Regions from separate parts of the Streptomyces sp. NPDC046261 genome, predicted to be linked through region 3. Evidence: riboswitches for the same ligand, from Rfam matches in the RefSeq annotation. Region 3 holds a riboswitch; each other region holds the start of a gene.

Region 1 (7,180 bases), on a different contig from region 3:
GATCACGTCGTGCTTGACGCGCTTGGTCTCGCCCGCCCCCGGCGGGAACGGCTCACCCGTGGCCGTACGGGCCAGCAGCCCGGTGGAGGAGAGCAGCACCCGGCACGGGTCGTCCGCGACCTGCAGCGGAACCGCGGAGGCCGGGGCGCCCGCCGACTCCAGCAGCACCGTGCGCCGGTCGGTGCCGAACTTCTTCGCCACGTCCGCCAGTTCGGACGAGACGAGCTTGCGGAGCTCGGTGTCGGACTCCAGGATCCGGGTGAGCTCCTCGATCTCCTTGTTGAGCTTGTCCCGCTCGGACTCCAGCTCGATCCGGTCGAACTTCGTCAGGCGGCGCAGCGGGGTGTCGAGGATGTACTGCGTCTGCACCTCGGAGAGCGAGAAGCGCTCCACGAGTGACGCCTTCGCCGCCGCCGCGTTCTCACTCGATCGAATGATTCGGATGACCTCGTCGATGTCGACGAGCGCCACCAGCAGACCCTCGACCAGGTGCAGCCGGTCCTGCCGCTTGCCACGCCTGAACTCGCTGCGCCGGCGCACCACCTCGAAGCGGTGGTCGACATAGACCTCCAGCAGCTCCTTGAGGCCCAGCGTCAGCGGCTGGCCGTCCACCAGCGCGACGTTGTTGATGCCGAAGGACTCCTCCATCGGCGTCAGCTTGTACAGCTGCTCCAGCACGGCCTCGGGGTTGAAGCCGTTCTTGATCTCGATGACCAGACGCAGGCCGTGCGAGCGGTCGGTGAGGTCCTTCACATCGGCGATGCCCTGCAGCTTCTTCGCGCCGACCAGGTCCTTGATCTTGGAGATCACCTTCTCCGGGCCGACCGTGAAGGGCAGCTCGGTGACCACCAGGCCCTTGCGGCGGGCGGTCACGCTCTCCACGGCGACGGTGGCCCGGATCTTGAAGGTGCCGCGGCCCGTCTCGTACGCGTCGCGCACCCCGCCCAGGCCGACGATCCGGCCGCCCGTGGGCAGGTCGGGGCCCGGGATGTACTTCATCAGCGTGTCGAGATCGGCGCCCGGGTGCTTGATCAGGTGCCGGGCGGCGGCGATGACCTCGCCGAGGTTGTGCGGCGGCATGTTCGTCGCCATGCCGACCGCGATCCCGGTCGTGCCGTTGACCAGCAGGTTCGGATACGCGGCCGGGAGGGCGACCGGCTCCCGCTCGCTGCCGTCGTAGTTCGGCGCGAAGTCGACGGTGTCCTCGTCGATCGACTCCGTCATCAGCGACGTCGCCGCCGCCATCCGGGCCTCGGTGTACCGCATGGCCGCCGGCGGGTCGTCGTTGCCGAGCGAGCCGAAGTTGCCGTGCCCGTCCACCAGCGGCACCCGCATGGAGAACGGCTGCGCCATGCGCACCAGGGCGTCGTAGATCGAGGCGTCGCCGTGCGGGTGGAGCTTTCCCATCACCTCGCCGACGACCCGGGCGCACTTCACATACGAACGCTCGGGGCGCAGCCCCATGTCGTTCATCTGGAACAGGATGCGGCGCTGGACGGGCTTGAGACCGTCCCGGGCGTCGGGCAGGGCCCGGGAATAGATGACCGAGTAGGCGTACTCGAGGAAGGAGCCCTGCATCTCGTCGACGACGTCGATGTCGAGGATGCGCTCCTCGAACTCTTCCGGCGGCGGGGTCTTCGTGCTGCGGCGGGCCATCGCGGCTGCTGCTCCTTCGATCGATTGCCGAGGCGGGTCTGACGCCGACCATTGTGGACCGCTCCACTGACAACCCCTACCGCGACCCGTCCGGGACGGGTACGACCGGTCGGGAACTTCGCCAGATGTCAGCGCGCTTGCATACAGTGACAGCACTGTTCATCACGCGAGTCGTCGCGAGGCACCGCGAGATCTCAAGAGATCGAAGGGACGTACATGCCCATGGGTCACACGGCCACGCAACAGGCCGGTTCCGGCGGCCTGACAGCGACCGAGCACCGCCTGGCCAATGGCCTCCGGGTCGTGCTCTCCGAGGACCATCTGACCCCTGTCGCGGCCGTCTGCCTCTGGTACGACGTCGGCTCGCGGCACGAGGTCAAGGGCCGCACGGGCCTCGCCCACCTCTTCGAGCACCTGATGTTCCAGGGCTCGGCGCAGGTCAAGGGCAATGGCCACTTCGAGCTGGTGCAGGGCGCCGGCGGTTCGCTCAACGGCACCACCAGCTTCGAGCGCACCAATTACTTCGAGACCATGCCGGCCCACCAGGTGGAGCTGGCCCTGTGGCTGGAAGCCGACCGGATGGGCTCGCTGCTCACCGCGCTCGACGACGAGTCCATGGAGAACCAGCGCGACGTCGTCAAGAACGAGCGCCGCCAGCGGTACGACAATGTGCCCTACGGCACAGCCTTCGAGAAGCTGACGGCCATGGCCTACCCCGACGGCCACCCGTACCACCACACGCCGATCGGCTCCATGGCCGACCTGGACGCCGCCTCCCTGGAGGACGCGCGCGCCTTCTTCCGCACGTACTACGCGCCCGGCAACGCCGTGCTCGCGGTCGTCGGCGACATCGACCCCGAGCGGACGCTCGCCTGGATCGAGAAGTACTTCGGGTCCATCCCCTCCCACGACGGCAAGCAGCCCCCGCGCGACGGCTCCCTGCCCGACACCATCGGCGAGGAGCTGCGCCAGGTCCTGCTCGAGGAGGTGCCCTCCCGTGCGCTGATGGCCGCCTACCGCCTCCCGCACGACGGCACCCGCGAGGCCGACGCCGCCGACATCGCCCTGACCATCCTCGGCGGCGGCGAGTCCTCCCGCCTGCACAACCGTCTGGTCCGCCACGACCGCACGGCCGTCGCCGCCGGCTTCGGCCTGCTGCGCCTGGCCGGCGCCCCCTCGCTCGGCTGGCTGGACGTCAAGGCGTCCGGCGGCGTCGAGGTGAGCGCGATCGAGGCCGCCGTCGACGAGGAGCTGGCCCGCTTCGCCGTCGAGGGGCCGACCCCGCAGGAGATGGAGCGCGCCCAGGCCCAGCTGGAGCGCGAGTGGCTGGACCGGCTCGCCACCGTCAGCGGCCGGGCCGATGAACTGTGCCGCTTCGCCGTCCTCTTCGACGACCCGCAGCTCGCCCTGACCGCCGTGCAGCGCGTCCTGGAGGTCACCCCCGAGGAGGTGCAGGCCGTCGCCAAGGCCCGGCTGCACCCCGCCAACCGGGCCGTGCTGGTGTACGAGCCGACCTCACCCCAGTCCGACGGCGACGCCGACCAGAACGAAGAGGAGACGGACCGGTGAGCGACGCCGCATCCGCCAGCACCACCACCGCGACGATGGAATTCCACCCGCAGCCCAAGCCCGGGCAGGCCACCCCCTGGGCGTTCCCGGCCCCCGACCGCAGCCGGCTGTCCAACGGCCTCACCGTGCTGCGCTGCCACCGCCCCGGCCAGCAGGTCGTCGCCGTCGAGATCAGCCTGGCCGCGCCCCTGGAGGCCGAGCCCGAGGGCCTGGACGGGCTGGCCACGATCATGGCGCGTGCCTTCTCCGAGGGCACCGACAAGCTCAGCGCCGAGGACTTCACCGCCGAGCTGGAGCGCTGCGGCGCCACCCTCGACGCGCACGCCGACCACCCCGCCGTGCGCCTGTCCCTGGAGGTCCCGGCCTCCCGGCTGGCCAAGGCCCTCGGCCTGCTCGCCGACGCCCTGCGCGCCCCGGCCTTCCCCGCCGACGAGGTCGAGCGCCTCGTGAACAACCGGCTGGACGAGATCCCGCACGAGCTGGCCAACCCCGCCCGCCGGGCCGCCATGGCGCTGTCCGCCGAGCTCTTCCCGGCCGACTCCCGGCTCTCCCGCCCCCGCCAGGGCAGCGAGGAGACCGTCAAGCGCATCGACGCCGCCGCCGTGCGCGCCTTCTACGAGGACCACGTCCGCCCCGCCACGGCGACGGCCGTGATCGTCGGCGACTTCACCGGCATCGACCTCGACCAGGCCCTCGCCGAGTCCCTCGGCGCCTGGACCGGCTCGAGCGCCGAGCCCCGGCCCGTCCCCGCGGTCACCGCGGACGACACCGGCCGCGTCGTGATCGTGGACCGCCCCGGCGCCGTCCAGACCCAGCTGCTCATCGGCCGCGCGGGACCCGACCGGCACGAGCGCGTCTGGCCCGCCCAGGTGCTGGGCACGTACTGCCTAGGCGGCACCCTCACCTCCCGACTGGACCGCGTCCTGCGCGAGGAGAAGGGCTACACCTACGGCGTCCGCGCCTTCGGCCAGGTGCTGCGCTCGGTGCCCCCGGCCCAGGGCGCCACGGGCACGGGCATGCTCGCCATCAGCGGCTCCGTGGACACCCCCAACACCGGTCCGGCGCTCGAGGACCTGTGGACGGTGCTGCGGACGCTGGCCGCGGAGGGCCTGACGGAGGCCGAGCGTGACGTCGCCGTGCAGAACCTGGTCGGCGTCGCACCGCTGAAGTACGAGACGGCGGCGGCCGTCGCGGGCACCCTCGCCGACCAGGTCGAGCAGTACCTGCCGGACGACTTCCAGGCGCGGCTGTACGAACGCCTGGCGGAGACCGGCACGGTGGAGGCCACGGCGGCCGTCGTCAGCGCGTTCCCGGTCGACCGTATGGTCACCGTCCTCGTCGGTGACGCCGCCGAGATCCTCGAGCCGGTCAAGGCGCTGGGCATCGGCGAGGTGACCGTCATCCCCGCCTGACGGACGGAGCTGCCTGACGGAGGTTCAGCCGCCGTATTCCCGTACTCCGTGCCGGATATGAGCGGACAAGAGAGGCGCGTGAGCCCGATGAGGCACACGCGCCTCCCTTATGTCCAATTTCATGCAGTGGTTGCACGTTGGTCGTGTGGCGTAGGTCATAAAAGCCCCGTTCTGTTTGCCGTTCGAATCCGACGCGGATTAGCGTCAGGGCGGCAGTCCGTCAGATCGGAGCCGCAACCGCGGTCCCGGGCAGCCATCGCCGAGTCCCCGAGGCACCAGCCAAGGGGAGCCGGGGACCCAAACGTCCCTGGGGTGAATCGGGTCCCTTTCACGAGGGAGCCGTAGGAGACCTTCCTGCTCCGAACCCGTCAGCTAACCCGGTAGGCGAGAAGGAAGGAAAGGATCGCCCAGGCATGGGTAAGCACCGTCGTCCGAGTCGAGCCGCGCGTGTCAGCGCCAATGTGGCGGGCATAGCCACCCTCACCGCCGCGGGTGTGGTCGCCGGCGTCGCCGCCCCGGCCTTCGCCTCCACCGACGACGGCCACCGCACCGAGGACACCGGCCTGACCCAGGCCATCGTCATCGGTGACGTCATGGCCGACAACGTCGACGCCCAGGCCGAGACCCAGCGCAGCGCCGCCGACGAGGCCGCCATCCGGCTCCAGGCCGAGGCCACGGCCAAGCAGAAGGCCGCCGAGGCCAAGCAGCGCGCCGAAGAGGCCAAGCGCAAGATCGAGGAGGAGCGCGCCGCCAAGGAGCGCGCCGCCCGCGACGAGGAGCGCAAGCGCCTGGGCACGTACGTGAGCCCGATCGACAGCTCCTACGTCTCCACCTCCTACAAGGCCTCCAGCGGCCTGTGGTCCTCCGGCAGCCACACCGGCATCGACATCCACGCCGAGACCGGCACCTCGGTCCGCTCGGTCGCCGCCGGCACCATCGTCGAGGCCGGCTGGGGCGGCGCGTACGGCAACAACGTCGTCATCAAGCACAACGACGGCACGTACACCCAGTACGCCCACCTGTCGTCCCTCGACGTCTCCGTCGGCCAGACGGTCACCCCGGGCCAGCAGATCGGCCTCTCCGGCGCGACCGGCAACGTCACCGGCCCGCACCTGCACTTCGAGGCCCGCACCGGCGCCACCTACGGCTCCGACATCGACCCGATCGCCTACATGAGCGCCCACGGCGTCAGCCTGTAGAACGCGTCGCGGCACCACTCTTCGCGCAAGGCCCCGGCCCCACGGCCGGGGCCTTCGCGTTTGGCCAAAAGATATCCATGAATCGGCGGACCCATCGGAAATCCCACCCGGTTGCCATAGAGTCACTGAACGGGCGTCAATCGGCCGTGATACACGGGGGTTAAGTCATAAGTCGGAGGTACACCCATGCGGGGCCGTACGTGAACGGCGATGACGAGGTAGTGCACAAGAGGGGCGGTATTTCCGCGCACGCCGTGTGCACGGCGATCCGCGACGACATCGTCTCCGGCACCTTTCCACCCGGCAGCAGGCTCATCGAGGAACTCCTGGCACGCCGTTACGGCGTCTCCCGGGTGCCGGTGCGCGAAGCGCTGCGCACCCTGGCCTCCGAGGGCTTCGTGACCACCCGGCGGCATGCCGGCGCCTGTGTCGCCGAACCCACCGAGCGCGAGGCCGCCGACCTGCTCGACGTCCGCGCCCTGCTGGAGCCGCTGGGCGCCGCCCGGGCCGCCCAGCGGCGTACCGAGGCTCATCTGAAGGTCCTGCGGGGGCTGGTCCGCCTCGGCCAGGAGCGCGCGCGTACGGGCCGCGCCAGTGAATTGCGTCCGCTGGGCGAGTGGTTCGACGAGACCCTCGCCCAGGCGTCCGGCAGCCCCAGCCTGGCGGCGCTCCTCACCCAGCTGCGGCGCAAGATCGCCTGGGTGTACGCGGCCGAGCCGCCGGTCCGGCCGCTGGAGAGCTGGCAGGCGTGCGGGGCGCTGGTGGACGCGGTGGCCCGCGGGGACGCCGAGCGGGCGCGGAACCTGGCCGTCGCCCGGGCCGGCCGTTCGCCCGGGACATTCCGGCAGTGGCGGCCCGCGGACGCGAACCGGATGCCGGGCCCGAAACAATCCGTCAACACGGCGGGCGCGCGTTCTTAACAATGAGCCGCTATCCGTGTGCGAATAGCGGCGGGTAATTCACGGGCATTCCCGCTGACAACGCGGGCGGCGCGGACAACGGGGCCGCGGCTGCCTCGAGTCGGCCGCCGCGGCCCCGTCGCACACACCCGCGGTATACGGAGCGGGCCCGGTGGATCAGACGGTCTCGGGAAGCTCCTCGAGCCCCTCGGCGACCAGCTTGGCCAGACGGTCGAGCGCGGCCTCGGCACCGTCCGCCTCGGTGGCGAGGACGATCTCCTCGCCACCCTGGGCGCCCAGACCCAGCACGGCGAGCATGGACGCGGCGTTGACCGGGTTGCCGTCGGCCTTGGCGATCGTCACCGGGACGCCGGCGGCCGTCGCCGCACGGACGAAGATCGACGCGGGCCGGGCGTGCAGGCCCTCGGCCCAGCCGACGTTTACG
Region 2 (7,180 bases), on a different contig from region 3:
GGGCGGCCGCCAGGCCCGTCACCCCGCCCGAGGTGATCGGCAGGCCGCTGCCCTGTTCGGAGAGGCGGCCGGCGATGTTCCCGACGACCGTCACCTCCAGGCCGTCCAGGATCCAGACGGTCCCGAGGCCGATCACCACGGTCCAGTGCCACCGGGACCAGGGCAGCCGGTCCAGGCGGGAGGGCACTGACGTGCTGATCGTCGTCGCGGTCGTCGTCACATGCTCTGATTTCCCGATCGCACGCAGAACATTCCCGGCAAATCAGATCCGGGCCGCCTGTAACCCGGCTGCCTCTCTGCGGTTGCGGCGGCCGCCCGTCTCCGTCCGTCCGCCGGCCACCGCCGTCGGTTACGGCCGCAGTCCCTTCGCGCGCAGCCACGACAGCGGGTCCACCGGTGAGCCGCCTCCCGGCCGTACCTCCAGATGCAGGTGGGGGCCGGTGACGTTGCCGGTCGCGCCGACGCGGGCGATGACCGTGCCCGTACCGACCTTCCCGGACGTGACCACCATCGACGACAGGTGGCAGTACCAGATCTCGGTGCCGTCGCCGAGCGTCAGCACGATGCGGTAGCCGTACGCGCCGGCCCACCCGGCCTGCGTGACCGTACCGCCGCTCACAGCCTTGACGGGGGTGCCGGTGGGGGCGGCGAAGTCCTCGCCGGTGTGGTTCGCGGACCACATGCTGCCGGCCTGGCCGAAGCCGGCGGTGAGGGTGTACGAGCCCACGGGCAGGGTGTACGAGCCGGCGGCGACGGAACCGCGCTTTCCGGCGGCAGCCGGGGAGCGCTTCGCCGGCGCGGCGGGCCGTTCGGCCTCGCCCGGACCGGCCCCCTGTGGCTCCGCCTCGGCGGCACGCGCCGCCGCCCGCGCCTCCTGGGCCTCTTGCGCTTGCTGGGCTTCCTGCGCTTCCCGTGCCTCGTGCGCCTGGGCCTTCTCCGCCGCGGCCTTGCGCTGCTGCTCGGCGGCGGCCCGCGCCTCGCTCTCCCGCGCGGCTTCGTCGGCGGCGTCCTGCTGGCGCTCGGCCTGCTGCAGGATGCGGGCGCGCAGCGCCTCGCCGGCGTCCGCGGTGCTGCGCGTGGCCGCCACGACGGCCGGGGCCTCGGCGGCCGGCCCGGCCTCCGCGTGGTCGGCCTCGGAGTTCGCGGCCTGCTTCTCCTCGCCGCCGGCTATGAGGGAGCCGACGCCCGGGAGCTTCTGCGCCAGGTCGGGCACGGATATCGGCGTCGGCGGGCGGTCCTGCGCGCTCGCCATACCGCCCGCGCCGACCGCCGCGATGACGCCGACGCCCAGCACCGCGCCGCTGCGGGCCATCGTGCCGCCGCGCTGCTTGACGACACGGTGCCTGCCGCGGACGGGCGCCGCCGTGGTGCCCTCGGCCGGATTCCACTCGCTCCAGGTCTCCTCGGTCTCGGAGCCGGAGCCGGCGTCGAAGCCCTCGCCGGCGTCGAAGCCGGCGAAGGCGGTGTCGTCAGGGGCGAAGGCTGGACCGGCCGGGGCCTCACCCGGAGCGCCGTTCACAGGGTCGGAGTCATACAGCGAGTCGTACGCGGAGTCATACGCAGAGTCGTACGCGGAATCGTACGAAGAGTCATGCGAACCGTCGTCGAGAGCAGGCCTGTTGGACGCCACGGAGGCGCACTCCTTTCCTTCCTACTCGCCTACCGGGTTAGCTGACGGGTTCGGAGCAGGAAGGTCTCCTACGGGCCGGCGCGCGGTCCGATTCACCCCAGAGTTGATGGTTCCCCGGTTCCGCCCACGGGATTCGGCGAAGGCGCGCGGCGCCGCCTCTTGCGGCGGCTGCAACGACCGCGCTGCGTTATCGAACGTTAATAGACATCGCCACCGGATTCCAAGCCGAATGCACGAAATGGCACGCCTCTTGGGCGGATCGCGCGGAGCGCGTCCGCTGACCGTTCGTCAGTTGTTATCCGTCCGAACGCGGACGGTACGGGTGGTGGTCCGGGTGAGTGTGTGGGTGATGACGGCGGGGCGGTGGCGGCCGTCACCGCGCCGGATGGCGAGCAGGGCCATGTCGTCGTCGGCCGGGCCGCCCGCGTGCCGGACGACATCCGCCGTGAGGGCGTCGAGCAGCGCCTCCGGGTTCCTGAACTGCTTGCCGTTGAGGCGCTCCCGCGGGTTGTAGAAGTTGCCTTCCGCATCCCGCGCCTCGGTGACCCCGTCCGTAAACAGCAGCAGCGTGGACCCCGCCGGGAACTCCCACTCCTCCACGCGGTCGGGCCACATCCCCAGCTCCCCCATGCCGAGCGGCAGCGCCGGAGCGCCCGGGTACGCCTCGCCGACCGTGCCGTCGGCGTGGAGCAGGAGCGGCGGCGGATGGCCGCGGTTGACCAGGCGCAGCGCGGTGGTGCCGGGCGGGACCTCGGCGAGTACGGCGGTGGTGAAGCCCTCGCTCTCATCGAGGTTCGCGCGCCGGGCGCCCTCCCTCTGCAACGCGCGCTCCAATCGCACGGCGAGCCCCTCCAGCGTGCGCTCGTGCTCCGCCGCTTCCCGGAACGCGCCGATCACGACGGCGACCGCCTCCACCGCGCCGAGCCCCTTGCCGCGTACGTCGCCCACGATGGCGCGCACGCCGTACGGGGTCTCCTGCACGGCGAAGAGGTCACCGCCGATCCGGGCGTCGGCCTGCGCCGCCAGGTAGCGCGCGGCCACGCGCAGTCCGCCGATGCGGGCGGGAGGCGCGGGCAGCACGGCTCGCTGGGCCGCCTCCGCGATGCACCGGGCGGAGGCCAGCTTGCGGTCGCCGTGGCGTACGACGCGGTTGATGCCGAGGGCGAGGGCGGCGACGGCCAGCACGGTCACGACCTCGGTGACGGCCTCGCCCGTCTCGGGCACCCGGCGGGTGATCGTGAGGGTGGTCATGGCGGTCAGGGCCGTGACGGCGGTGACGAGCGTGGCGCCATGGGACAGCATCGCTGCCGCGATGAGGGGTGAGCAGGCGAAGAAGGGGGCGGAGGAGTAGTGGGAGGGGGTCAGGACGTCGAAGACGACGCCCGAGAGGATCAGGGCCGCGGGCAGCCGACGCGCCACGGACTGCCGCAGACGGGCCCGGTGGCCGTGCGCGACGGGTGGCTCCGACCGGGGCTCGCGCGCCTCTGACATCCCCACCGTGCGTTCTCCTGACCGGCCGCCGTCCCTGGGCATCGCGTTCCACCCTTGCGCAGCGGGCGCGCCGTCGCGAACGGTGTTGCGCCGGACGGGGCCTTTTCCGCGAAGGGCGGAGCAGCACAGAGGCGGGGCCCGGAAAACCGGACCCCGCCTCTGTGCTGCACGTCAGAACGTCACAACGTCTGCGTCACACCGTCAGCGTGACGCAAGCGTCAGGAAGCCGCCGACCGGCGACCGCCACCGCCGCCGCCACCGCGGCGCGGGCGGCCGACGGCGTTGCCCGGGCGGGTGCCGCCCGAGCGGCGCGAACCCTCGCCGCCGCCGTTGCCGCCGAAGCCGCGGAAGGGACGCCCGCCGCCGTTGCCGCTGCCGGAACCGCCCGCGGCGGGAGCGCCCGCGGCGTCGGTACGGGTGCGGCCGCGGCCGCCCCGGCTGCCGCGCGAGCCGCCGGACGTACCGGCGCCCCCGCCGGAACCGGAACCGCGCGAGCGGGACTTGCCGGCGCCCTGCGGCTGGGCCGGGGCCGGGGCCGCGATGACGACCGGGACGCCACTGGGCTCGCGGGCACCGGTGATGCGGGCGAGCTCCGGGTCGGTCGGGTAGGTCTTCATGACGTTCGGGGTGATCTGCGCCGTGGTCATCATGCGGCTCATCTCGCGCCGCTGCTCGGGCAGCACGAAGGTGACGACCGTGCCGGACTCGCCCGCGCGGGCGGTGCGGCCGCCGCGGTGGAGGTAGTCCTTGTGGTCGACCGGCGGGTCGATGTTCACGACGAGGTCGAGGCCCTCGATGTGGATGCCGCGTGCCGCGACGTTCGTCGCGATCAGGGCGGTGACCTGGTCGGTGCGGAACTGGTCCAGGACCCGGTTGCGCTGCGGCTGGCTCTTGCCACCGTGCAGCGCGGCGGCGCGCACGCCCTCGGACAGCAGCTTCTTCACCAGGCGGTCGGCGCCGCGCTTGGTGTCCACGAACATGATCACGCGGCCGGAGCGGGCGGCGACCCGCGTGACGGCGTCCTTCTTGTCCTGGTCGGTGACGTGCAGCAGGTGGTGGTCCATGGTCGCGACCGCGCCCACCGACGCGTCGACGGAGTGCGTCACCGGGTCGGAGAGGAAGCGGCGGACGAGCCGGTCGACGTTGCGGTCCAGGGTGGCGGAGAACAGCATCCGCTGGCCGTCCGGGCGCACCTGGTCGAGCAGCTTCGTGACCTGCGGCAGGAAGCCCATGTCGGCCATCTGGTCGGCCTCGTCGAGCACCGTGATCGCCACGTCGCCGAGCTTGCAGTCGCCGCGCTGGATGAGGTCCGCGAGCCGTCCCGGGGTCGCGACAAGCACCTCCGCGCCGCGCGCGAGGGTCTGGGCCTGGCGCCCGATGGACATGCCGCCGACGACCGTGGCCATCCGCAGGTTGACGGCGGTCGCGTACGGGCTGAGCGAGTCGGTGACCTGCTGCGCCAGCTCGCGGGTGGGGACGAGGACGAGCGCCAGCGGGCGCTTGGCCTCGGCGCGCCGGCCGGCGGTGCGGGCGAGGAGCGCGAGGCCGAAGGCGAGGGTCTTGCCGGAGCCCGTGCGGCCGCGGCCGAGGACGTCGCGGCCGGCCAGCGAGTTGGGGAGCGTCGCGGCCTGGATCGGAAAGGGCTCGGTGACGCCCTCGCGGGTCAGGGTGGCCAGCAGGCCCGCGGGCATGTCCAGCGAGGCGAACGCGTCGACGGGCGGGAGCGCGGGGGTCGTGCTGACCGGCATCTCGAAGTCACCCTGCGGCGCGGCGGGGCGCCGGCGCGCGGCCGGCTGGGACTCGTCCGTGCGACGCGGTCGCGAGGAGCGGGCCGGGCCCGAGGTGCGAGCGGAACGAGCGGGTCGGGCGGGCCGATCGGAGCGATCGGTGCGTGCGGCGGAACGAGTCATGCGGGGACCTTCCCTCAATGGGGTGCCAAGCCCCCTGTGTGGCCATTCTGGCGGGCGCCGAGTGGCGCCTTCGGCCTGTTTGACGAGCGCGACAATGGGGCCCGCACCCAGTGGTGCGGGCCCCATCGCGAGGTTCAGCGAACTCCAGAACGTTCGGAATGCTCCTGATCGTTCGAAAAGCTCCTGATCGTCGATCGTCAGATGCTGACGATGTTCTCCGCCTGCAGGCCCTTCTGGCCCTGCGTGACGTCGAACGAAACCTTCTGGCCCTCGAGGAGCTCACGGAAGCCGTTCGAGGCGATGTTCGAGTAGTGGGCGAAGACGTCGGGGCCGCCGCCGTCCTGCTCGATGAAGCCGAAGCCCTTTTCGGAGTTGAACCACTTCACGGTACCGGTCGCCATTTTTGTCTCCTAAGCGATGGGATGGGCCCCAAGGCCGGAAACAAGACCGGCGAAAACAAAAATGCGCCTTCGGCTACATAACCGTCAGGCGCACACGAGTTCATGGGTACCACAACTGCAACTCGAACTAGTGTAGCACAACCTGGCAGAGCCCTGCTGACCTGGGCAAACTCTCTTCTCGATACCCGTCCCGACACCCCTCCCCACACCCGCCCCGGCGGCGCTATAACTCCACCCCCTGAGCCCGGGCGTGCCGGTCGGCCGCCACTTCCGCCTCCGCCTCGTCGAGGTAGACCTCGCAGACCAGCCGGCCGTCGGCCGTCATGTTGTGCTCGAGCTCCCAGAGGCTGACCTCGCCGCCGCCCTCCAGCAGGAAGGCGTGCTCGTAGAACCGGCACCAGGTGGCGTCCCGCCCGGCCGTACGGCGCCTCGGCTTGGTGATCAGCGCGATGTGGTGGCCGAGCGCCCCCTGGAGCAGCTCCCGCACCACCTCCCCGGGCCCGTCCGCGTTCTCCGCGCGCCGCAGCAGCCGACGGGCGTGATCGGGCGAGGCCTCGGCGACGTACTCCCGGCGGGGCCGCGTCGGCCCCATGGCCAGCAGCAGCTCCTCCGCCAGCCAGGCGGGCAGCTCCTCGTCCTCGCTGCCGGGGCCGATGCCCCCGCCGCCGATGCGGTCGTGCACCCGGCGCTCGGCGGCGTCGAGCGCGCTCTCGTGCACGTACAGCTCGTACAGGAAGCCCTCCTGCGCCCCCGTGTCGTGCTCCAGCTCGTACAGCACCAGGCTGCTGCCGTCCGCGAGCAGGAAGATGTGCCGGTAGGTGTTGCAGCGCAGGGGGCGCGGCTCGTCGTTGCGCTGGCGGTACGAACGGAGCTCGGTCTGGTGCATCAGCGCGGTGCGCAGCCGGTCCAGGACCGGCTCACCGATCTCGAAGCCGTTCTGGGCGCGTTTCAGCAGCTCCTCCACCTGCTCGGCAGGCGTCGGTTCGCAGCCGGCCGGGCCGCCCGGCTCGCCGCAGCCCCTGCCTTCGCCCTCGCCCCCGCCCGCTCGCGTCTTCGCCATGCCGTCGACCTCCCGACCTTCGCCGCACCCACCCCGCGCCACTTACCGTAGCGGCGCGAACACGGGACGGGGGCGGGGTTTTCAGCAACTGGCGGCGGGGCCGGACGCTTCCGCCCGGCCGGTCCCCCGAACGCCTGCCCGCCGGGCGTACCGCCCCGGGCCCGCCTAGCGTGCTGGGCATGACCCTTGGACTCGTCGTCATCACCGGCGCCAGCTCCGGTTTCGGCGCCGCCTGTGCCCGGCTGTTCGCCGAGGACGGTCATCCCCTGCTCCTGCTGGCCCGGCGCACGGACCGGCTGGCGGCGCTGGGGCTGCCGCGGGCCATGCAGCGGGCCGTCGACGTGACCGACCGCGCCGCCTTCGCGGCGGCGGTGGCGGAGGCCGAGGCGGAGTACGGGCCCACCGACCTGATCGTCAACAACGCCGGCGTGATGCTCACCGGCGATCCCCTCGCCCAGGACCCGGCCGAATGGGACCGGATGATCGACGTCAACATCCGGGGCGTCCTCAACGGCGTCCACGCCGTCCTGCCGGGCATGGCGGAGCGCGGCCGGGGCACGGTCATCAACGTCAGTTCGATCGCGGGGCGCAAGACCTTCGGGTCCAACGCGGTCTACTGCGCCACGAAGTTCGCGGTGCACGCGGCGTCCGAGGCCATCCGCGAGCAGGCCGCCCAGCACGGCGTGCG
Region 3 (7,180 bases):
CCCCGACGACTACGACCGGGCCAACGCCGAATTCTCCGTCCACCGCGACCTGCTGATGAAGGGAGCGTGACGGCGCGTCATGCGCGTTCTCGTCCTGGGCGCCACCGGTTTCCTGGGCCGGCACGCCGCCGAACGCCTGCGCGCCCTCCCCGGCGCGCGGGTGCTCGGCGCCGGCCGGGCCCCCGGCTGTGCCCTGCCCGTCGACCTGGCCGGGGCCGACCCCGGCCACCTCGCCGCCGTGCTGCGCGAGGCCGCCCCCGACGCCGTCGTCAACTGCGCGGGCGCGGTCGGCGGCAGCGCCCTCGCCCTCACCGCCGTCAACGCCCGCGGCCCCGCCGCCCTGTGCGAGGCCCTGCACGCCGCCGCCCCCGACGCACGCCTGGTCCACCTGGGCTCGGCCGCGGAGTACGGGCCCGGAGACGGCCACCGGCCCGTCACCGAGTCCGACCCGACCCGCCCCGTCGGCCTCTACGGTGCGAGCAAGCTCGCCGGCACCCTCGCGGTCACCGGCTCCGGCCTCGACGCCGTCGTCCTACGGGTGTTCAACCCCCTCGGCCCCGGCGCCCCCGCCGCCTGTCTGCCCGGCCGCCTCGCCCGCGAGCTGCACCGGGCCGGGCCCGGCGGGCGGGTACGCACCGGCGACCTCTCCGCCTGCCGCGACTTCGTCGACGCCCGGGACGTGGCCGACGCCGTCGCCCGTGCCGTCGCGGCCCCCCGGCCGCTGCCCGCCGTCCTGAACGTCGCCGGCGGCGCCGCCCGGCCCGTGCGGGACGTCGCCGAAGGGCTGCTGAGGGCCGCGGGCTTCACCGGGCCGGCCGGGGAGCGCATCGAGGAGGACGGCGACGGCTCGCCGCGCTCGGCCGCCGTGCCCTGGCAGCAGGCGGACATCACGGCCGCCGCCCGCGCCCTGGACTGGGCGCCCCGGTACCGGTTGGAGGACTCCCTGGCCGACCTGTGGGCCGAGACCCGCGGCCGGGCCGCGGAGCCCGTGCGATGACACGCCCCGCACCGCCCGGGGACGGCCGGCGCCTGCTCGTCCCGCTGTACGCGCATCCGGCCGTGAACCCGGGAGCATGGGCGGCGCTGACGGCACTGACGGCGGCCGCCCCCGGCCCGCACGCGGTCGTGCTCAACGTCGCGGACGGCCCCGGCAGCCGCCCCGACCCGCACTTCCGGGCCGCCGCCGGGCGGCTGCGCGCGGCGGGCGTGCGGCTGCTGGGCTACGTCGACACCGCCTACGGCCGGCGCCCGCCCCGCGCGGTGGTCGCCGACGTCCGCAGACACCGCAGGTGGTACGACGTGGACGGGGTCTTCTTCGACCAGGCGGCCGCGCACGCGGCCCTGCTGCCGCGCTACCGGTGGCTGGTCATGACCGCCCGGGTGCTCGGCGCGCGCACGGCCGTGCTGAACCCCGGCACGCACCCCGACCCGGGCTACGCCGCGCTCGCCGATGTCCTCGTCACCTTCGAGGGGACCTGGGAGGACTACCGGCGCGCCGGGGTGCCCGACTGGACGGCCGACCATCCGCCCGGGCGTTTCTGTCACCTGGTCCACGGGGTGCCCGAGGGGCAGCAGGCGCAGGTGGCCCGCATGGCCGGGGCGCGGGGTGCGGGGGTGCACTGCGCGGTGCCGGGGACGGGGGCCAACCCGTGGTGCAGCGCACCGCTGCCGGTGGCCCGGTGACCGGCCGCCGGGCCCGCGCGGGCCTCCTCGGCGCGCTGCTGCTCGTCCTCGCGGCCTGTTCGACCCCGGCCGAGGAGGCGGCGGAGCCGGGTGGCGAGAGCCCGGTGGACCGGATGACGGCGGCCCCGGACGGCGCTTCGCCCCGGGCCGCCCGCCGCTGGCAGCCCCGGCCGGGCCTGCGCTGGCAGTGGCAGCTCGGCGGGAAGGTCGACACCTCCGTGGACGTCCCCGTCTACGACATCGACGGTTTCGAGAACTCCGCCGAAACGGTGGCGCGCCTGCACGCCCGGGGCCGCAAGGTGATCTGTTACATCAACGCCGGGGCCTGGGAGGACTTCCGGCCGGACCACGCGCGCTTCCCCAAGTCGCTGCTCGGCAGGAACAACAAGGGCTGGGACGGTGAGAAGTGGCTGGACATCCGCCGTCTCGACACGCTGCGGCCCCTCATGGCCGCGCGCATCGACATGTGCCGGCAAAAGGGCTTCGACGCGGTGGAGCCCGATCTGACCGAGGGCTTCCGCAACCGCACCGGATTCCCGCTGTCGGCCGCGGACCAGCTGGCCTTCAACCGGATGCTGGTGAAGCTGGCTCATGAGCGGGGGCTGGCCATCGGTTTGAAGAACGACCTCGAGCAGATCCCCGAGCTGGTCCGGGACTTCGACTTCGCGGTCAACGAACAGTGCGCGCAGTACGGGGAGTGCGAGAAGCTCACCCCGTTCGTGAAGCAGAACAAAGCGGTCTTCCATGTCGAATACGACCTGTCGCCGGAGGAGTTCTGCGGGACGGCGAAGCGGCTCGGGCTGAGCTCGATGCGCAAGAGGCTCGAGCTGGACGCGTGGCGCCGGCCGTGCTGAACCGCGCATTCCGCCACCGGGGCCCGCGTGCTTCAAGTCCCCTGCGGGGCAAGGGTTTAGGCGCAGACGGCGGGTGGTGGAGGGGCTGCGGTTCCGTGTTCGACCCCGAAGTGAAGAAGTTCACAGATGGCCGTTTGGGCACCGAATTTGAGCGATTGATGGTGCAGGATCTCTCACCGAACACAAGATCCCGTCACCGAGGCGGGCGACCCGGGCGGACGCCGAGTCCTGCCGCCGCACCGGGTTCGGTATCGAAACGTCGAATCGGCAGGAGCGGGAGACCCAAGCGGTACGGACCACGAAAGCGGTGGTCCTTGGGGTGAAGCCACACTGTGGCCGGGCAACTTCGCAGCCCGAACCCGACAGGTCATCTTTCGTAGGCGGATGCCGAAGGGCTTTGGCATGTCTGCGTTGCCTCGCATACCTGCACTCGTTTCCCGGGCCGGCACCGCGTCGGCCCTCACCGCCGCCACACTGGCGGCATCGGTGCTCGTCCCCGGCCTCGCCACCGGCGCCCAGGCGGCGACCCCGGGCGAGAAGGCACTGAAGGTCGCGGCCTCCAAGAAGGGCTCCCCCTACCAGTACGGCGCCACGGGCCCGAACCGGTTCGACTGCTCGGGCCTGACGCTCTACTCGTTCAAGAAGGTCGGCAAGAACCTCCCGCGCACCGCCCAGAGCCAGTACAACTCCACCCGGCACCTGAGCAGCGGCTCCCGCCAGGTCGGTGACCTCGTCTTCTTCCACTCCGGCAGCAACGTCTACCACGTGGGGATCTACGCGGGTAGCAACAAGATCTGGCACTCTCCCAAGCCCGGCGGCTCCGTCCGGCTGGAGAAGATCTGGACCAACAGCGTCTGGTACGGCCGCGTGAAGTAGCCGCCGCACCACGGCGCCCCCTTGTCCCCGGACGCCGGACGGGCCCAGAATCCAGCCCGTCCGGCGGTTTCGGGAAGGGGCGCGGATGACCAGCGGCACCGGCGTGGAGATACGCACCGTCCAGGGCACGGTCCGGGGACGGACCGAGAAGGGACTCGCGGTCTTCCGCGGCATCCCCTACGCCCGGCCACCGGTCGGCGAACTGCGCTTCGCCGCACCCCAGCCGCCACCGTCCTGGGACGGGACACGGGACGCCGTGGAGTTCGGGCCACCGCCCCCGCAGTCCGGCCCCTTCCGTACCCCCGGAGGCATCCCCGGCACCGACTGGCTCACGCTCAACGTCTGGTCCCCGGACGCCGGCGGGTCCGGGCTGCCGGTCCTGGTGTGGATCACGGGCGGTGCCTACCTCGCGGGTGCCGCGAGCGACCCCCTGTACGACGCCACGCTCCTCGCCCGGCACGGCCTGGTCGTGGTCACCGTCAACTACCGGGTGGGCGCCGAAGGCTTCGCCGAGCTCGCCGGCGCCCCCGCCAACCGCGGCCTGCTCGACCAGATCGCGGCCCTGGAGTGGGTACAGGAGAACATCGCCCGCTTCGGCGGCAACCCGGACCGCGTCACCCTCTGCGGCCAGTCCGCCGGAGCGGGCTCGATCGCCACCCTGCTGGCCGCCCCACGCGCCGCCGGCCTCTTCCGGCGGGCCGTCACCCAGTCCGTACCGGGCCTCTACACCACCCCCGCCCTCGCCCGCGACATCGCCGCCACCCTCGCCGCCCGGCTCGGCGGCACCCCCACCGTCGCCTCCCTCGCCACGATCGCGCCGCAGCGCCTGGCCGACGAGGTGGACGCGCTCATGGCCGGACTGCCCGCCCACGTCGACCGCTGGGGCAGACTGGCCCGCTCGGGCGTCCCCTTCTGCCCGGTCGTGGACGGCGACCTGGTGCCGGACGTGCCCTGGCGGACCCTGCGCGACGGCCGCGCGAGCGAGGTCGGCCTGCTGACCGGCCACACCCGCGACGAGTTCCGGCCGTTCCTGGTGCTGACCGGCAGCCTGGAGAAGATCACCGAGGAGGACGCCACGACGGCGCTGCGGGCCTTCGCCCCCGCACCCGACGGCGAGCGCGCCTACCGCGCCGCCCACCCGGGCGCCTCCGCCGCCGCGCTCTACGAACTCGTCCACGCCGACGTGCTCTTCCGCGTCCCCTCCCTGCACCTGGCGGACGCGCACTCCGCCGGCGGCGGCACCGCCCACCTCTACGAACTGCGCTGGCCCGCGCCCGCGCTGGGCGGCGCGCTGGGCGCGGCCCACGGCCTCGACGTCCACCTGCTCTTCGGCACCTACTCCGCACCCGCCGCCCGGCTGCTGTTCGGCGAGGAACCGCCGCCCGCCCAGGCGCTCACGCTCGCCGACGACATCCGCCGCTCCTGGGCGTCGTTCGCCGCCCACGGCGACCCCGGCTGGCCGGCCTACCGCGTCACCGACGGGCGGCTCACCCGGCTCCTGGACGCCGAGGTGACCACGGCCCCCTATCCCGAGGACGCCTCCCGGCGCATCTGGGAAGGACACGGCGTCGAACCCTTCGACCTCACCTGAGCCGGGCCGCCGCGATCAGCCGACCGCGTCCAGATACACCCAGTCGCCGTCCTCGCGCACGAAGCGGCTGAGCTCGTGCTGGTCGTCCGCCTGCCCCCGCACCTCGTAATGCGCGCGGAACTCCACCGTGCCCTCGCTGTGGAAGGCGCTGCCGCCCGTGGTGCCCAGGATCTCCAGACCCGTCCAGGCGATGGAGGGATCGAAGTCCAGGCCGGGCGGCCGCGTCGTGGAGTGCCACGTCCGCAGCAGATAGGCGGCGTCACCCACCACGAAGGCGCTGTAGCGCGAGCGCATCAGGCGCTCCGCCGTCGGCGCCGCGCCGCGGCCCTGGTGGAAGGGGCCGCAGCACTCCCCGTACGGTGCGCCGAGCCCGCAGGGGCACGGTGAGGTGGCAGTGATCGCCGGCCGGCGGCGTGCGTTCGTTCGTCTGGACACCCCCCGATTCTGCCTGCTGTGCGGCCCTGCCCCGCACCATCGGTGACGAACCCTTTCGGCTGCATGCCCGCCGGACGGCGGCCATCCCTGTTCTTTCGGGTGAATTCCCAGGTCATCGCGGTAGCGCCGGCGCATGGCGGCGGCCGGGCACGGCGCCGGAAGCGGTTGCGGCGCCCCCTGCGCCAGCGGACGGTGGTCGCGTCCGACAGGTGTTTCGAAGGGAGTTTCTCGCATGGGCAACAACCGGCTCCATACCGCTGCCGTCGCCGTCGTGTGCGGCTCGCTGGCCGTGGGCGTCTGCGGCCCCGCTCTGGCCTCCGGCCGGGCGGCGGACTCCATAGCCGTGGCGGAACCCGCGCCGGCCCCGGCCGGCGGCCGGGCCGACTCGATCGGCAGCCTGGGCGAGACGCTCTCCCTCGGATCGAGATTCCTCAAGGAGGCCCGCTCCCGGACCCCGGACGTCGACTACCTCCGGGACCTGCGGCAGCGACTGCGGGAGTCGGCCGACCGCCTGCTCGTGGACGTCAGGGCCCGGGCACAGGCCCCCTACCGGCACGACAGCGCAAGGGACCCCGTCGCGGACGTCAAGGCGCAGCTGGACAAGCTCGTCAAGGACGTCGACGACCTGCTGGCCGCGGTCCTGGCCAAGGACGCCGCCAAGGTCACGGCCCTCGTCGCCCAGGTCCTCGCCGACCTGCAGGCCCTCCTGACGTCGGTGCCCAAGCTCGTGGGCGGCGCCGCGCCGCTGCCCGTGCCGCTGCCGGGCTAGTGCCGCCCCGGACGGCCCGGACACCGTGACGCCCGCCCGCCTCCCGCGGCCCGGCCCGCTCGTCCTGGCGGCAACCGCCCCGGACGCGCGGGCCGCGGGCCCGCTGGACTGGTCCCTGGTACGCGGCTGGATCCCGCTCGCCGTGCTGGTCCTCGGCTGCTGCGCCCTGGCCGTGCTGCTCTTCTCCCGGCGACGCCGGTGGTGGACACGGTGGGCGCCGCTCGCCGTGCTCCTCGCCGCGCTGATCACCTGGCTGCTGAAGGTGGCCGTCGACGACTGGCTCGAGCTGTTCCCCGATCCGCTGCCGGCCGGTGTAGTCCTCTGGGCGGGCGTCGCCGTCCTGGGCCTGTGCCTGGCGGCGTTCCGGATACCGCTGCTGCGGCCACGCCACTGGGCCGGCGCGGTGCTCGCCGCGCTGTGCGCCGTGCTGCTGGGCGCCTCGCAGATCAACCGCCACTTCCACCAGTACCCGACCGCCCGTACCGCCCTGAACGCCTGGCTGCAGAAGACCACCAGCCTCAGCGACGCCACCGGCCGCACCGAACCCGCCCTGCACGTACCGCAGGGCAAGGCCGTCTCCGAGGTGTGGCGGCCACCGGCCGGCCTGCCCACGGAGGGCACGCTCTCCCGGTCCGACATCCCCGGCACCGCCTCGGGCTTCGACGCCCGCTCCGCGTACGTCTATCTGCCGCCCGCCTACCGGGCGAGCCCCCGCCCCCTGCTGCCCGTGCTCGTGCTCATGGCCGGCCAGCCGGGGTCCCCCGACGACTGGATCAACTCCGGGCGCCTGGTGGAGATGATGAACGCCTTCGCCGCCGCCCACCAGGGGCTCGCCCCCGTGGTCGTCGTGGTCGACCCCCTCGGCTCCCAGTTCGCCAACACCCTCTGTCTGGACTCCCGGCTCGGCAAGGTCCAGACCTACCTGGCCGTCGACGTGCCCGGCTGGATCCGCTCCCACCTCCAGGTCGCCAC
Region 4 (7,180 bases), on a different contig from region 3:
CAGTCGCGGCGCGCGCAGCCGGGCGCCGCGGAGGCGCGGTGCGGGCGCGTTCTCGGCCCTGCTCCTGTCCTGTGCCGCGACGGGGGCGGTGGCCGAGTCCATGGGCGGCTTCTCCTCGGGCTGATTTGCGGGGGTCGGTCTGAAGTATGCGTCCTCGACCGTGATCGTTACGACGCCCCCTCGGACATCCCCCTCGGACACGGCGGCGAAGGCGCGCATCCCGACGCCCCGCGAATCGTTGGCCGAATCAGTGGCCTGGGCCACGCGGACTCCCTACCATCGATCAACGCCGGACCATCGCTCCATGCCAGGCCGTCGCCCGCCCTTCGCCCGACCACGCCCCTCGTGCCAGGGGCACCGCCCGCACCTGTTTGATTGCGATCTCCGCCGGGAGGCTCCATGATCCGCCGCAGGACAGCGCTCTCCGTCTCCGCCGCCACCGTGCTCGCCGCGGCGCCCCTGCTCACCGGCTGCGGTTCCGCACCGCATCCGGGTGCGGCGGCGGTCGTGGGCAAGGAGCGGATCACCGTCTCCCAGCTGCAGAGCCAGGTGGCGGACGTCCGCGAGGCGCAGCGGTCCTCGCCGGAGGGGGAGCAGCTGCTGGCGGGCAGCGCGCAGCTCGGCCAGGACACCCTCGTCCGGCTGATCCAGTACCGGATCATCGAGCAGGCCGGCCGGGACAACGGCGTGGACGTCACCCGGCGGGAGCTGCAGGAGCGGCGCGGACAGGTCGAGCGGGTGCTCGGCGGTGCCGACGCCGTCGAGGCCCGGTTCCTGGCGGCCGGCATCGCGCCGGGCCAGATCGACCGGGAGCTGTCGGTGGGCCTGGTCCGCTCCAAGCTGGAGGACAAGCTCGGCAAGGCCCGCACCGGCGAGGTCCTGATGAAGACCTCCGACGCGCTGCGCGTGGACGTCAATCCCCGCTACGGCACATGGGACGCCAAGCGCGGTACGGCCCGGGCCGCGCTGGAGCCGTGGCTGCGGCCGGCCGCCGCGGCCGGCCCCGAACAGCCGGCGTGAGCCCGCGCGGGCCCGGTCGCCTAGGCTCGGTCGCGTGAACGACCGCGTGAACGACTCCTTTGGCCGCATCGTCCTGCTCACCACCAGCCACCGGGTCGCACCCGGCCTGCTGTCCTGGCCCGCGTGGCAGACGCTGCGCGGCGCCGGGCGGGTGCTGTGCGCCGACGCCGGCCATCCGCAGCTGCCGTACCTGCGGGAGGCCGGCGTCGAGGTCGAACACGCCTCGCCGACCGCCCGCGAGCTCGTCGACTACTGCGCGGACGGGCAGCGCACCGCCGTGGTGATCACTTCCGCGGAAGGGGAGTCGGCCCTCACCGACGGCCTGGCCCGGCTGGCCGGCTCGGGCCGCGAGTCGATGCCGGCGCTGGAGCTGCTGCCCGGCTCCTACGACCTGCCCGGTGCCCGGCTGCTGGACCTGGTGCAGGTCATGGACCGGATCCGGCTGGCCTGCCCGTGGAGCGGCATCCGCACCCACCAGGACCTGGCGAAGTACGGCCTGGAGGAGATGTACGAGCTGCTGGAGGCCATCGAGACCGGCGACCGGGAGGCGCTGCGCGAGGAGCTGGGCGACGTTCTGCTCCAGGTCGTCTTCCACGCCCGGATCGCGCAGGACGACGCGGACGAGCCGTTCTCCGTCGACGACGTCGCCGCCACCATCGTCGACAAGCTCATCCACCGCCACCCGCACGTCTTCGGCGAGGAGAGCGCGCGGACGCCGGAGGACGTGCGGGCGCACTGGATGCGCACGAAGGCCGCCGAGAAGGGCCGCGACTCCGTCACCGAGGGTGTCCCGCTGGGCCAGCCGGCCCTCGCGCTCGCCGCGAAGCTCGCCTCCCGGGCCCGTTCCGGGGGCCTGGAGGTGGCCCCGCCGGCCGGGGAGGGCATCGGCTACGAGCTGCTGGCCCTGGCCGTACGGGCCGAGGCGGCCGGCACCGAGCCGGAGACGGCGCTGCGGGCGGCCGCCCGTACCTACCGGGACGCGATCCTCGCCGCGGAGGCGGCGGCGGGGGAACGGCCGGGGGAGTAGCGCCCCGCCACCCGTTCGGCCCAGGCGCGGTCTTGACCCGGCGCCCGGCGGGTACCCGACATCCATGCGCACTGACCACATGGACCTCGCACTGCCGCACTGGGTCGGCGGCATCGCCCCCTTCATCGTGGGGCTGTGCGTCTGCGCCCTGCTGATCCTGGCCTTCTACTTCGGGCAGCGCTGGCGCGACCGGGAGCCGCCGCCCCCCGCCCAGCCGCAGCGCCGCCAGGGCTCCTGGCAGACGCGGCAGGAACACGACAGGGGACCCGCCTCGCCCGACCACGGCCCCGGGCACAACGACGACGAGGAGAGCGCGGTCGGCTACGTCGTCGAGCACCGGGAGTCGGACCGCCTGCAGACCGAGGCCAACGGGGAGCGGGTGCTGCCGCACGAGATCAACAACCCCGGCAGCCACCCCGAGGAGCTCTCCGAGGACCGCAAGAAGTGGGACCCGGGCAGCAGCGGCGCCTTCGGCAGCGGCGGCGGCGGGCACCACTAGCGGGGCCGCGGGTAGCGTCGGGGCGTGCACGACACGAACGACCGTATGCCCACGCCCCCCGCCCCACCCCTGTTCACCTGGGAGTTCGCGGCCGACCCCTACCCGGCGTACGCCTGGCTGCGCGAGCACGCCCCCGTGCACCGCACCGCCCTGCCCAGCGGTGTCGAGGCATGGCTGGTCACCCGGTACGCCGACGCCCGGCAGGCACTCGCCGACCAGCGGCTGTCGAAGAACCCCGTGCACCACGCCGAGGGCGCCCACGGCAAGGGCAAGGTCGGCATCCCCGGCGAGCGCAGCGCCAACCTGATGACGCACCTGCTCAACATCGACCCGCCGGACCACACCCGGCTGCGCCGGCTGGTCTCCAAGGCGTTCACCCCGCGCCGGGTCGCGGAGTTCGCGCCCCGGGTGCGGGAGCTGACGGATCAGCTCATCGACGCCTTCGCCGGCAAGGGGGAGGCCGACCTCATCCACGAGTTCGCCTTCCCCCTCCCCATCTATGCCATCTGCGACATGCTCGGGGTGCCGCGCGAGGACCAGGACGACTTCCGCGACTGGGCGGGAATGATGATCCGCCACGGCGGCGGCCCACGCGGCGGAGTGGCCCGTTCCGTGAAGAAGATGCGGGGCTATCTCACGGAACTGATCCACCGTAAGCGGGAGGATCTCGGTGAAGACCTCATTTCCGGACTGATCCGGGCGAGTGACCACGGCGAGCACCTCACCGAGGACGAGGCCGCGGCCATGGCCTTCATCCTGTTGTTCGCCGGTTTTGAAACAACTGTGAACCTGATCGGTAACGGAACCTACGCCCTGCTGCGCAACCCCGGGCAGCGCGAGCGCCTCCAGCGCGCGCTGCGCGAGGGCGAGGAGAGCCTGCTGGCCACCGGCGTGGAGGAGCTGCTGCGCTACGACGGGCCGGTGGAGCTGGCGACCTGGCGGTTCGCCACCCGGGACCTGACCCTCGGCGGACAGCGCATCGCCGAGGGCGATCCCGTACTCGTCGTCCTGGCCGCCGCGGACCGCGACCCCGAGCGGTTCGCCGACCCCGACACCCTTGACCTGGCCCGGCGCGACAACCAGCACCTGGGCTACGGACACGGCATCCACTACTGCCTGGGCGCCCCCCTGGCGCGCCTGGAGGGCCAGGTGGCGCTCGCGACTTTGCTGCGCCGGCTGCCCGATCTCCACCTGGCCGCGGAGCCGGAGGACCTGCGCTGGCGAGGGGGTCTGATCATGCGCGGATTGCGCACTTTGCCCGTCGCGTTCACCCCTGCTCCGCCCGCCGCATGACGACCGGTCACCTCGCGTGACCTTCGCGTGACCTCGGCTACACCGGCTTGTGACGACCCGGACCCGTCGCTATGTTCGACGACCACATCAGCCGCCACACGAGAGGCCAGCCCATGCGTTTCGGGAACGGAAGACATCGCCGCCCCCGTCAGATACCCGCCATCGTGCTCGCGGCGGGGGTGACGGGGGCGGGCATCGCCATGCCGCTGATGGCGGCCACCGCGGCCACGGCCGCGGACACGGGCACCTGGGACAAGGTCGCCCAGTGCGAGAGCGGCAGGCTGTGGAGCGCCAACACCGGCAACGGTTTCTTCGGCGGCCTCCAGCTCACCCAGCAGATGTGGGAGAACAACGGCGGCATCTCCTACGCGCCGCGCCCGGACCTGGCCAGCAGGTCCCAGCAGATCGCCGTCGCCGAGCGGATCCTGGCCGCCGAGGGCCCCGACGCCTGGCGCAGTTGCGCCGTCAGTTCGGGTCTGTCGAAGGACGCCCCGGCGCCCGACGTGAACCCCGGACGCACCCAGAGCCCCGAGCCGGAGCCGACCCGCGAGCCGGCGCCCGAGCGCACCGCTCCCGCCACGCCGGAGCCCACGAAGTCCGCGCCCGCCGACCGCGCCCCCGGCACCACCGAACCCGCGCCCGGCGCATCGAAGTCGCCCGGCACGCCGAGCCCGTCCACCGACCCCTCCGCCCCCGCGGGCGAGACCTCCGGAAAGCCGGACGGCAAGCACCGCAAGGACCCCTCGGCCGAACCGTCCACCACGCCGTCCCCCTCCACCACGCCCTCGGGCACGCCCACCGACCACGCGCCCACCGACCCCGCGCCGACCGCCCCGCGCACGCCGGGCGACGACGCGGCCGGGGAGCCGGGCACGGGCAAGCACCGCGCCGAGCCGCCGCGTTCGGACGAGCCCCAGCGCCCCTCGCGCGACGGCGCCGACGCCCGGACGGGCGTACCCGGCGCGACCGACTACACCGTCAAGCCCGGTGACAACCTGTCAGCGATCGCGGAGGACCACTCGGTCACCGGCGGCTGGCAGACGATCTATCAGAAGAACGAAAAAGTTGTCGGATCCGATCCGGATCTCATTCAGCCTGGTCAGCGGCTCGATATCCGTCCCTAGCCGGGGGGTTCGGGGCGAATGTCCGTTCCAGTCGAAAGTGAGACATGGGTCTCGTTGACTTTGGGCTGGACGGAGCTCGTCCGTTCTGCTCAAACCCCCTCCCACCTGCGGAAACAGGAGGTTCCTGCGGGTAACTTCCAGCAACTGTGGCTGAAAAGTGGGGTTTGAACCCGTCGGCCGCCTGTGTTTAACGTCGTCACCGCTCGCCACCGCGAGCACCACGGTCGCCACGCCGAATCCTGCCGGCGGCCGGGGGAGTCGTCGCGCAAGCGCCGTTGGCAGGAGCGGGGGAACCAAGGTAAGGCGCCGGACCGGTCCGACGGCCTCACGGTCGAGGGAGCGGGACGGCTTGGGGTGAAGCCCGGAGCGCAGCCGCGCACCGGGCCGGGCAAACTCACAGCCCGAACCCGACAGCTCACCTCGTAGGCGTCGGTGAGGAAACCGACTTATGTCCAAGGGCAAGCACCGTCGTCCGTCCAAGGCCGTCCGCATCGTCACGCTCGCCGGCGTCACCGGCGTCGCCGTGGCCGCCCCGCTGATGGTCGCGACCTCCGCCAACGCCGCCTCCGTTTCGACCTGGGACAAGGTCGCCCAGTGCGAGTCCAGCGGGAACTGGTCCATCAACACCGGCAACGGCTACTACGGTGGCCTGCAGTTCTCGCAGTCCTCCTGGAAGGCCGCCGGCGGCACGCAGTACGCCCCGCGCGCCGACCTGGCCACCAAGGCCCAGCAGATCGCCACCGCCGAGCGTCTCCTCGCCATGCAGGGCCCGGGCGCCTGGGGCTGCGCCGGTGCCGGCGGCCTGACCGCCGGTGGCGCGAAGGCCAACGTCGACACCTCCGGCTCCGGCTCCGTGGTCAAGAAGAAGTCCACGAAGTCCTCCTCCGCCGCCGCGGGCGAGACCTCCACCAAGAGCCGCGCCGACCGTGCCGAGCGCCCCTCCGCGCCCAAGCACGCCAAGCCGCAGGCGGAGACCGCCGAGGAGGCCCCGGCCCCCAAGCAGACCGCCCCGAAGCACGCCGCCCCCAAGACGGTCAAGCAGGGTGACGGCGAGTACGAGGTCAAGGAAGGCGACACCCTCGGCTCCATCGCCGACGCCAAGAAGGTCGACGGCGGCTGGCAGAAGCTGTTCGACCGCAACAAGGACATCATCGACAACGCGGACCTGATCTTCCCGGGTCAGAAGCTGCACCTCAGCTGATCACCGGCTGAGCGCCGCGCTCATCCGCGGGACCGCCCCGCTCCGATGCGTCTTCCCCCCGAGCCGCATCGGAGCGGGGCTCCGCCGTTTTCCGGGGCCGCCACGGGCCCCGGTGCGGCCGGTCGTCTTTCCCGTTGAGCGAACACACCGACCATTCATCCGGTGATCTCGGCTTTTGTGCCAATTTTCGGTCCGGTGGCCGGTCCAAGGGCGGGCGCAGCCTCCGGGGCCCGTTAGGCTCGTGCTGCAGAACTCCAGACACACCACGAAGGAGACCCTCGTGCCGTCCATCGACGTCGTCGTAGCTCGCGAGATCCTCGACTCGCGAGGCAACCCCACGGTCGAGGTCGAGGTCGGCCTCGACGACGGCTCCACGGGCCGTGCCGCCGTGCCGTCCGGCGCCTCCACCGGTGCCTTCGAGGCCATCGAGCTGCGTGACGGTGACCCGAACCGCTACCTGGGCAAGGGCGTCGAGAAGGCCGTCCTGGCCGTCATCGAGCAGATCGGCCCGGAGCTCGTCGGCTACGACGCCACCGAGCAGCGCCTGATCGACCAGGCGATGTTCGACCTGGACGCCACCGACAACAAGGGCTCGCTCGGCGCCAACGCCATCCTGGGCGTCTCCCTGGCCGTCGCGCACGCCGCCTCCGAGGCCTCCGACCTGCCGCTCTTCCGCTACCTGGGCGGCCCGAACGCGCACCTGCTGCCCGTTCCGATGATGAACATCCTCAACGGCGGCTCGCACGCCGACTCCAACGTGGACATCCAGGAGTTCATGATCGCGCCGATCGGCGCGGAGTCCTTCTCCGAGGCCCTGCGCTGGGGCACCGAGGTCTACCACACCCTCAAGAAGGTGCTGAAGGCCAAGGGCCTGGCCACCGGCCTGGGCGACGAGGGCGGCTTCGCCCCGAACCTCGGCTCCAACCGCGAGGCCCTCGACCTCATCCTCGAGGCCATCAAGGAGGCCGGCTACACCCCCGGCCAGGACATCGCCCTGGCGCTCGACGTCGCCGCCT

The links. Region 3 has a riboswitch for cyclic di-AMP ahead of ABZ956_RS08620 (C40 family peptidase). Riboswitches for the same ligand answer to the same signal wherever they lie in the genome.
Region 1: it holds a riboswitch for cyclic di-AMP, as region 3 does, so the genes downstream of both, ABZ956_RS20555 (peptidoglycan DD-metalloendopeptidase family protein) here and ABZ956_RS08620 (C40 family peptidase) in region 3, are expected to answer to the same signal.
Region 2: it holds a riboswitch for cyclic di-AMP, as region 3 does, so the genes downstream of both, ABZ956_RS24585 (M23 family metallopeptidase) here and ABZ956_RS08620 (C40 family peptidase) in region 3, are expected to answer to the same signal.
Region 4: it holds a riboswitch for cyclic di-AMP, as region 3 does, so the genes downstream of both, ABZ956_RS14795 (transglycosylase family protein) here and ABZ956_RS08620 (C40 family peptidase) in region 3, are expected to answer to the same signal.

The regions. Positions count from the first base shown of each region.
Region 1 covers NZ_JBEYZU010000011.1:98,538-105,717, forward strand. Annotated here, with positions in the region: gene ABZ956_RS20540 (DNA topoisomerase IV subunit A) at 1-1,656, opposite strand, end outside; gene ABZ956_RS20545 (pitrilysin family protein) at 1,879-3,225, shown strand; gene ABZ956_RS20550 (pitrilysin family protein) at 3,261-4,637, shown strand; cyclic di-AMP (ydaO/yuaA leader) riboswitch at 4,885-5,039, shown strand; gene ABZ956_RS20555 (peptidoglycan DD-metalloendopeptidase family protein) at 5,051-5,836, shown strand; gene ABZ956_RS20560 (GntR family transcriptional regulator) at 6,076-6,756, shown strand; gene ABZ956_RS20565 (HPr family phosphocarrier protein) at 6,913-7,180, opposite strand, start outside.
Region 2 covers NZ_JBEYZU010000017.1:35,481-42,660, forward strand. Annotated here, with positions in the region: gene ABZ956_RS24580 (MFS transporter) at 1-220, opposite strand, end outside; gene ABZ956_RS24585 (M23 family metallopeptidase) at 350-1,519, opposite strand; cyclic di-AMP (ydaO/yuaA leader) riboswitch at 1,642-1,779, opposite strand; gene ABZ956_RS24590 (PP2C family protein-serine/threonine phosphatase) at 1,919-3,121, opposite strand; gene ABZ956_RS24595 (DEAD/DEAH box helicase) at 3,340-5,031, opposite strand; gene ABZ956_RS24600 (cold-shock protein) at 5,229-5,432, opposite strand; gene ABZ956_RS24605 (DUF6227 family protein) at 5,656-6,492, opposite strand; gene ABZ956_RS24610 (SDR family oxidoreductase) at 6,672-7,180, shown strand, end outside.
Region 3 covers NZ_JBEYZU010000003.1:398,236-405,415, forward strand. Annotated here, with positions in the region: gene ABZ956_RS08600 (sugar phosphate nucleotidyltransferase) at 1-70, shown strand, start outside; gene ABZ956_RS08605 (NAD(P)-dependent oxidoreductase) at 80-997, shown strand; gene ABZ956_RS08610 (spherulation-specific family 4 protein) at 994-1,683, shown strand; gene ABZ956_RS08615 (endo alpha-1,4 polygalactosaminidase) at 1,797-2,537, shown strand; cyclic di-AMP (ydaO/yuaA leader) riboswitch at 2,785-2,936, shown strand; gene ABZ956_RS08620 (C40 family peptidase) at 2,940-3,413, shown strand; gene ABZ956_RS08625 (carboxylesterase family protein) at 3,499-5,004, shown strand; gene ABZ956_RS08630 (YchJ family protein) at 5,020-5,439, opposite strand; gene ABZ956_RS08635 (hypothetical protein) at 5,672-6,208, shown strand; gene ABZ956_RS08640 (alpha/beta hydrolase-fold protein) at 6,234-7,180, shown strand, end outside.
Region 4 covers NZ_JBEYZU010000006.1:332,004-339,183, forward strand. Annotated here, with positions in the region: gene ABZ956_RS14765 (DUF2079 domain-containing protein) at 1-102, opposite strand, end outside; gene ABZ956_RS14770 (SurA N-terminal domain-containing protein) at 400-1,020, shown strand; gene ABZ956_RS14775 (nucleoside triphosphate pyrophosphohydrolase) at 1,055-2,047, shown strand; gene ABZ956_RS14780 (DUF6479 family protein) at 2,112-2,546, shown strand; gene ABZ956_RS14785 (cytochrome P450) at 2,592-3,839, shown strand; gene ABZ956_RS14790 (transglycosylase family protein) at 4,004-4,963, shown strand; cyclic di-AMP (ydaO/yuaA leader) riboswitch at 5,258-5,407, shown strand; gene ABZ956_RS14795 (transglycosylase family protein) at 5,412-6,164, shown strand; gene eno (phosphopyruvate hydratase) at 6,445-7,180, shown strand, end outside.